DNA from 2 places in the Geobacillus sp. G4 genome. Region 1 is predicted to be linked to the other one. Evidence: riboswitches for the same ligand, from Rfam matches in the RefSeq annotation. Region 1 holds a riboswitch; the other holds the start of a gene.

Region 1 (3,205 bases):
TTGGCCGGCGCAAGACATACAATAATAGTATCCTCATTTGAAGTTAGGTGGGTCGGACATGCGACGCGTGGAAAAAGTGATCATCGTCGAAGGGCGATCAGACAAGCAAAAAGTGGCGGCGGTGCTGAACGAACCAGTCGTCATCGTCTGCACAAACGGCACGATCAGTGATGCGCGCCTTGAGGAGCTGGCCGATGAGCTGGAAGGATGCGATGTATACGTCTTGGCCGATGCCGATGAGGCGGGAGAAAAATTGCGCCGGCAGTTTCGCCGCATGTTTCCAGAGGCGGAGCATCTTTACATTGACCGGGCGTATGGCGAAGTGGCGGCCGCTCCGCCTTGGCACTTGGCGCAAGTGCTGTTGCGCGCTCGTTTCGACGTCCGCATCGAATCGCTCATGAGGGGAAGAGGCGAGTGAAAGCGATCGACCGAAACGATGTCATGCGAGTGGTGGAAGTCGAGCCGCTTCTGGCCCTTTACTTGTATACCCCGCTGTGCGGCACGTGCCAGCTGGCGCGGCGGATGCTTGTGGTGGTGGAGCAGTTGTTTCCGGCGCTGCCGTTTTACGAAACAGACATTAACTATATCCCCGAGCAGGCGGCCGAGTGGAAAATTGAAAGCGTCCCTTGCCTGCTTCTTTTTAGGGACGGAACGGTCGCAGGCAAGTGGTATGCCTTTCATTCCGTTCCGTATTTGTACGAAGTGATTCAAGCCTGCTTGCCGTCCCGATGATTCGCCTTTTTTTGACGCTGTTTGACACATTTCTTGGGAAATGACAAAAACGGCGCTCGTTCGTCAACGGGTTGTCGAGATTTTTGTAAAGGATTCTCCCCCCTTTGAATGGAAATAAAGGAAACAAAGGAAAATGGGGGAGGATGCGCAATGGAAATGCGTGAATTGATCGGGCAATTCGTGGAACGGATGCAAGGGTTGCGCCATTTGATGCCGATTTTGCCGGATGAGCAGCTGTATGTTCGGTTTGAAAGCGATGACGAAACCGCCTTGCTGTTGATCGGCAAGGAATCAGCCGCTAGAGGGATGGAAAACGATGAACGGAAAACATTGACGGTGCGCGGTTCCAAAGAGGCGCTCGCGTCCCTGCTGAACGGCGAACTGAAGCTGCAGCAGCTCGTCCGGTTGCGTGAAGTGCACGTGTCAGGAAGCTTCCGCCAGCTTTTGCTTCTTGAATCGCTCCTCCATTTGGCCAAGCCTTATCGGGACGTCGGATAAAAAAGATGTTGACACGCTTCGACAGACAATGATACAATCACATTCGTAGTCAATTGAATAGGCGATTGTTGCGCTCTTATCAAGAGAGGTGGAGGGATGTGCCCAATGAAGCCCGGCAACCGTCAGCGCATGTGCTGAAATGGTGCCAATTCACACAAAGCGGCCTGCTTTGAGAGATAAGAGACGGAATGGTGCACAATACCTTTCTGTTCTCTGCGGGCAGAAAGGTTTTCTTTTTGCGCTCTGCCGCTTGGGGAGGAAGGTGAAACGATGATTACACTCGAACAAGTGACGAAAATCTATCAAGCGGCCAACGGTTCGGTCACGGCAGTCGACAATGTGTCGCTTGAGATTCGCGAAGGAGAAATTTTCGGCATTATCGGCTACAGCGGCGCTGGGAAAAGCACGCTCATCCGCTTGCTCAATGGGCTCGAGAAGCCGACGAGCGGCCGGGTGGTCGTCGCCGGGCGCGATATGACGCGCGTGAAAGGGCGGGAGCTGCGCAAGGCGCGCCAAGAAATCGGGATGATTTTCCAGCATTTCAACTTGCTTTGGTCTCGCACAGTCAGGGAAAACATTGCCTTTCCGCTTGAAATTGCCGGCGTCCCGAAAGAGGAGCGGAACAAGCGGGTGGATGAATTGATCGAGCTTGTCGGCCTTTCCGGGCGCGAGGATGCCTACCCGTCGCAGCTGAGCGGCGGGCAAAAGCAGCGGGTCGGCATCGCCCGGGCGCTCGCCAACAACCCGAAAGTCTTGCTGTGCGACGAGGCGACATCGGCGTTGGACCCGCAGACGACCGATGCGATTTTGGACTTGCTCGTTGACATCAACAAGCGTCTCGGGCTGACGATTGTGCTGATCACCCATGAAATGCACGTCATCCGCAAAATTTGCGACCGCGTTGCGGTGATGGAAAGCGGCCGAATCGTCGAGCAAGGCGAAGTGCTGCATGTGTTCCGCAACCCGCAGCAACCGATTACGAAACGGTTCGTCAAGCAGCTGATCGAGCCCGAGGAGACGGAAGAGGCGATTTCTCATTTGTTTGGCCAATACCCGAGCGGGCTGATCGCGCAGCTGACGTTCGTCGGCGCGGCAGCCGGAAAGCCGCTCATCACCGAGGTGGTGCGTCAGTTTGCCGTCGATGTCAACATTTTGCAAGGGAAAATTTCGCAAACCCATCAAGGCGCCTATGGGGTGCTGTTCGTGCACCTCGACGGGGCGAGGGATGAAATCGACCGGGCGCTTGACTATATTCAACGCCAGCAAGTAGCGGTGGAGGTGATTCACGATGCTCGCTAACCTCCTGCCGAACGTGCAATGGGAGACGATGTGGGCGGCGACGGTCGAGACGCTGTATATGACGGGAGTGGCGGTGGCGGCCACTTTCGTCCTCGGAATCGTTCTTGGCTTGCTTCTATTTTTGACAGCGAAGGGCAACCTATGGGAAAACCGGTTTGTCAATACAGTGATTGCTGCGTTTGTGAACATTTTCCGCTCTATTCCGTTTATTATTTTGATCATTTTGCTCATTCCGTTTACAACATGGCTCGTCGGGACGATGCTTGGCGCCAATGCGGCGCTGCCGGCTTTGGTCATTGGGGCCGCGCCGTTTTACGCCCGCATGGTCGAAATCGCTCTTCGCGAAATTGATAAAGGCGTCATCGAAGCAGCTCAAGCGATGGGCGCCTCAACGTGGACGATCATTTGGAAAGTGCTGCTGCCGGAGTCTTTGCCGGCGCTTGTCTCCGGCATTACGGTGACGGCGGTGTCGCTCGTCAGCTATACAGCGATGGCTGGAGCCATCGGCGCCGGCGGGCTTGGGAACTTGGCGTATTTGGAAGGGTTCCAGCGCAACCATAACGATGTGACATTTGTCGCAACCGTATTGGTGTTGGTCATTGTATTTATCATTCAGCTGATCGGTGACTTTGTCACTTCGAAAATCGATAAACGATAAAGGGGGAAACAACTGATG
Region 2 (3,205 bases), on a different contig from region 1:
ACTCCTTCCTGAACGGAAATGCGCTCAGCGAGAATGTCGTCTTTTAACGCCTCCCACTCCGGCGTGGCGAACTGTTTCATAATAGCGATGATGTTGTCGTTTTCCGTAATGGTGCCGTCAAAATCACAAAAGAGAACAAGCTGTTTCGTCATGCTTCCACCTCAACGACGCCCCAGCGGTCGATCGCTTTTTGCAGCGCTTCGTTTTCTGCAGCCGCCTCACGAAGCGGACGGCCGGCCAACACCGCGTCGATCGCCGCGCGAAACGCCCGGCCGCCCCCGATCGCCCCGTCCGGATGGCCGTGAATGCCGCCGCCGGCGTTGACGATGGTGTCAAGGCCGAAATCGCGGATGATGAGCGGCACCAATCCCGGGTGAATGCCGGCCGACGGCACCGGAAACGCCCGGGCAAACGGCTCTTGGTCGTCGGTGAGCGCCCTTGCGATGCCAAGCGCCTGCTCACGCTCCAAGGCCACGCTGCCATACGGCGACGGGAACAGGACAAAGTCGGCGCCGGCGAGCCGCAAAAGCTTTCCAAGCCAAAGCGAAGGCGCCACCCCATAAAATTCGGACGGCGTAACAGCGCCGCTGAACGCCGGGTGAGCCATAATCGGCACCGCAATCTCCCCATCCTCGCGCAACGCCTGCAACACGTCAAGCCCATAAGCGAAGACGTTAAACAACAGCACATCAGCGCCAAGCTCGGCGGCTCGTTTCGCTTTGTCCTTTAACGCAAACGTTTTGCCGGTCAAGTTGACGGCATACAACGTCCGCTTGCCTGTTTGTTCGTACACTTCCTGAAGCGCCGCCTTGCCCTCGGTGATCCGCTTTTCAAACGGAAGAAGTTCGCTGTCAAACAAAATTTCATCGTCTTTGACCAGGTCAACGCCGCCGAGCGCCTGTTTTTTCAATTCCGACGTCAAGTACGCCAAATCGCGGCCGATCATGCCTTTAAAAATGCTCATCAACAGTGGGCGGTTATGCACCCCGACTCGGTCGCGAATGCCGGCGATGCCAAAGCGCGGCCCCGGAAACTGCCGCTTCCATTCTTCCGGAAATGCCAAATCAAGCAACCGCACTTCCCCGTCAAGCGACAGCTTGCCGAACGTCGTCACCAACAATGCTGGCAAATTGGCGCTGAAGTTGACGGTCGGGTAAGCGATTTTGACGATTGCCCGCTTCAACCGCTTGCCGAAATAGGCGTTTACCCGCTCGCTCTCGCCAAGCTCTTCAATAGCGACGACTTCCCCTTTATGTTTGCGAAGCTGCTCCTGCTCCAACGCCGGCAAGTCGGTCCACGTGCCGATCGTCAAGCCGAGCGCGATCCCTTCCGCCTTTTTCCGAATGTCTGTTTCATCATGAAGCAAATACGTTGCCATCACTGCACTCATCGTTCATCCCTCTCAATCTCGAAATAAAAACGCCTCTTCATAAGAAGAGGCGTCACTCATCCATGGCGCTCTTCTTATCTCTCAGCGTTTCCGCTGCAAGAATTAGCACCGTGCTTGGCGCGCGCCAAGCCGGTTGCCGGGCTTCATTGGGCTCGTCCCTCCGCCTGCTCTTGATAAGAAAGCCTGCTCGTTTATGCACTTGTCAAACAATTGGCAAATTTACTTTGAATTATGACATCGCCGATTGGCGTTGTCAATCATTTTTCAAAAATTTTTTTCGAACAATCCAAGGCGGCCGATCCGCTCCGCTGCTTCGCGAAGCCGCGCTTCATCGGTCAAGAGGCCGACGCGCACATACCCTTCGCCGTGCTCGCCGAACCCGATGCCTGGGGCGACGGCGACATGCGCCCGCTCAAGCAGCATGTCGGCAAACTCAGCGGATGATATGCCTTTTGGCAGCGGAAGCCAGGCGAAAAACGACCCATATGGCGCCGGCGCTTCCCAACCGATCTCGCAGAGCGCAGCGATGAACGCATTGCGGCGCGCCTCATACAATGCGACCAACTCCGTGACACAATCTTGCGGACCAAGGAGCGCCGCGGCGGCCGCTTCCTGGATGGCGCCGAACAAGCTGACATACAAATGATCCTGCAAAAGCTCAAGCGCCCGAATGATCCGCTCGTTGCCGACGGCAAACGCCGCGCGCCAGCCGGCCATATTGTATGTTTTCGAAAACGTATAAATTTCGACGCCGACGTCTTTCGCCCCATCGGCTTCCAGGAAGCTGACCGGTTTCCGGCCGTCAAAGCCGATCGCTCCATAAGCGAAATCGTGCACGACGGCAATGCCGTGCTTGGCGGCAAACGCCACCGTCTCCGCGAAAAATTCCTTTGTCGCCGTCGCACCGGTCGGATTGTTCGGATAGTTTAAAAACATGAGCTTCGCTCGGTCGGCCACTGCCGCCGGAATGGCTTCATAGTCCGGCAAAAAACCGTTTTCCGCAACAAGCGGCATCATTTCCATCCGCGCGCGGGCAAGCGCGATCCCCGACCAATAGTCCGGATAGCCCGGGTCCGGGACAAGCACCACATCGCCCGGGTTGACGAGGCAAAGCGGCAGCTCGACAAGCCCGGCCTTGCCGCCGAACAAAATGGCGACTTCGCGGTCTGGATCGACGTTCACCCCGTATTCACGCGCGTAAAACGCGGCAATGGCTTCTTTCAAAAAGAAGTAGCCTTGAAATGGCGAATATTTATGGTATTTCGGATTGGCCGCCGCCCGCTGCATCGCCTCAACGATATGCTTTGGCGTCGGCTGATCCGGGTTGCCTTGCCCTAAATTGATCACGTCGCATCCGGCCTTGATTTTCTCCCCGACTTTTGCGACAAGCGAGGCGAAAAATTGCTTTGGCAGCTGCTCAAGCAGCTCGGAAAAAGGAATTTCCATCGTCATCGCCCACACCTTCTTAAAAAATTCTTGAAATTCTAGTGCAACATCATATATCGTAAAAAGCAAAATGTAAAGCAAAATTTTTTCGAGGTGAAAACTCATGACGATCCGCATCGCCTGCCTCCAGCTTGATATTGCGTTTGGCGACCCGAACGAAAACGAACGGTGCGCGGAAAGCGCCATTGAATCGGCCGTCAAGGACGGCGCGAATATCATCGTGCTGCCGGAATTATGGACGACCGGCTACGATTTGACGCGCCTAGATGAGATTGCCGACGAAGGCGCCGAACGGGCGAAAGCGTTCGCCTCCCGCCTAGCGCAAGCACACAACATCCATCTCGTCGCCGGCTCGGTCGCTAAAAAAAC

The links. A riboswitch is a leader RNA that binds a small molecule or an ion and turns the genes downstream of it on or off. The one in region 1 is predicted to bind S-adenosylmethionine.
Region 2: another riboswitch for S-adenosylmethionine. It lies ahead of mtnW (2,3-diketo-5-methylthiopentyl-1-phosphate enolase); the one in region 1 lies ahead of ABS784_RS07880 (methionine ABC transporter ATP-binding protein).

Annotation. Positions count from the first base shown of each region.
Region 1 is NZ_JBEPJY010000005.1:71,041-74,245, reverse strand. It holds gene ABS784_RS07895 (toprim domain-containing protein) at 59-418, shown strand; gene ABS784_RS07890 (thioredoxin family protein) at 415-732, shown strand; gene ABS784_RS07885 (sterol-binding protein) at 883-1,230, shown strand; SAM riboswitch class I at 1,304-1,413, shown strand; gene ABS784_RS07880 (methionine ABC transporter ATP-binding protein) at 1,501-2,529, shown strand; gene ABS784_RS07875 (methionine ABC transporter permease) at 2,519-3,187, shown strand; gene ABS784_RS07870 (MetQ/NlpA family ABC transporter substrate-binding protein) at 3,203-3,205, shown strand, end outside.
Region 2 is NZ_JBEPJY010000001.1:407,890-411,094, forward strand. It holds gene mtnX (2-hydroxy-3-keto-5-methylthiopentenyl-1-phosphate phosphatase) at 1-152, opposite strand, end outside; gene mtnW (2,3-diketo-5-methylthiopentyl-1-phosphate enolase) at 149-1,390, opposite strand; SAM riboswitch class I at 1,462-1,570, opposite strand; gene ABS784_RS02050 (pyridoxal phosphate-dependent aminotransferase) at 1,655-2,842, opposite strand; gene ABS784_RS02055 (carbon-nitrogen family hydrolase) at 2,940-3,205, shown strand, end outside.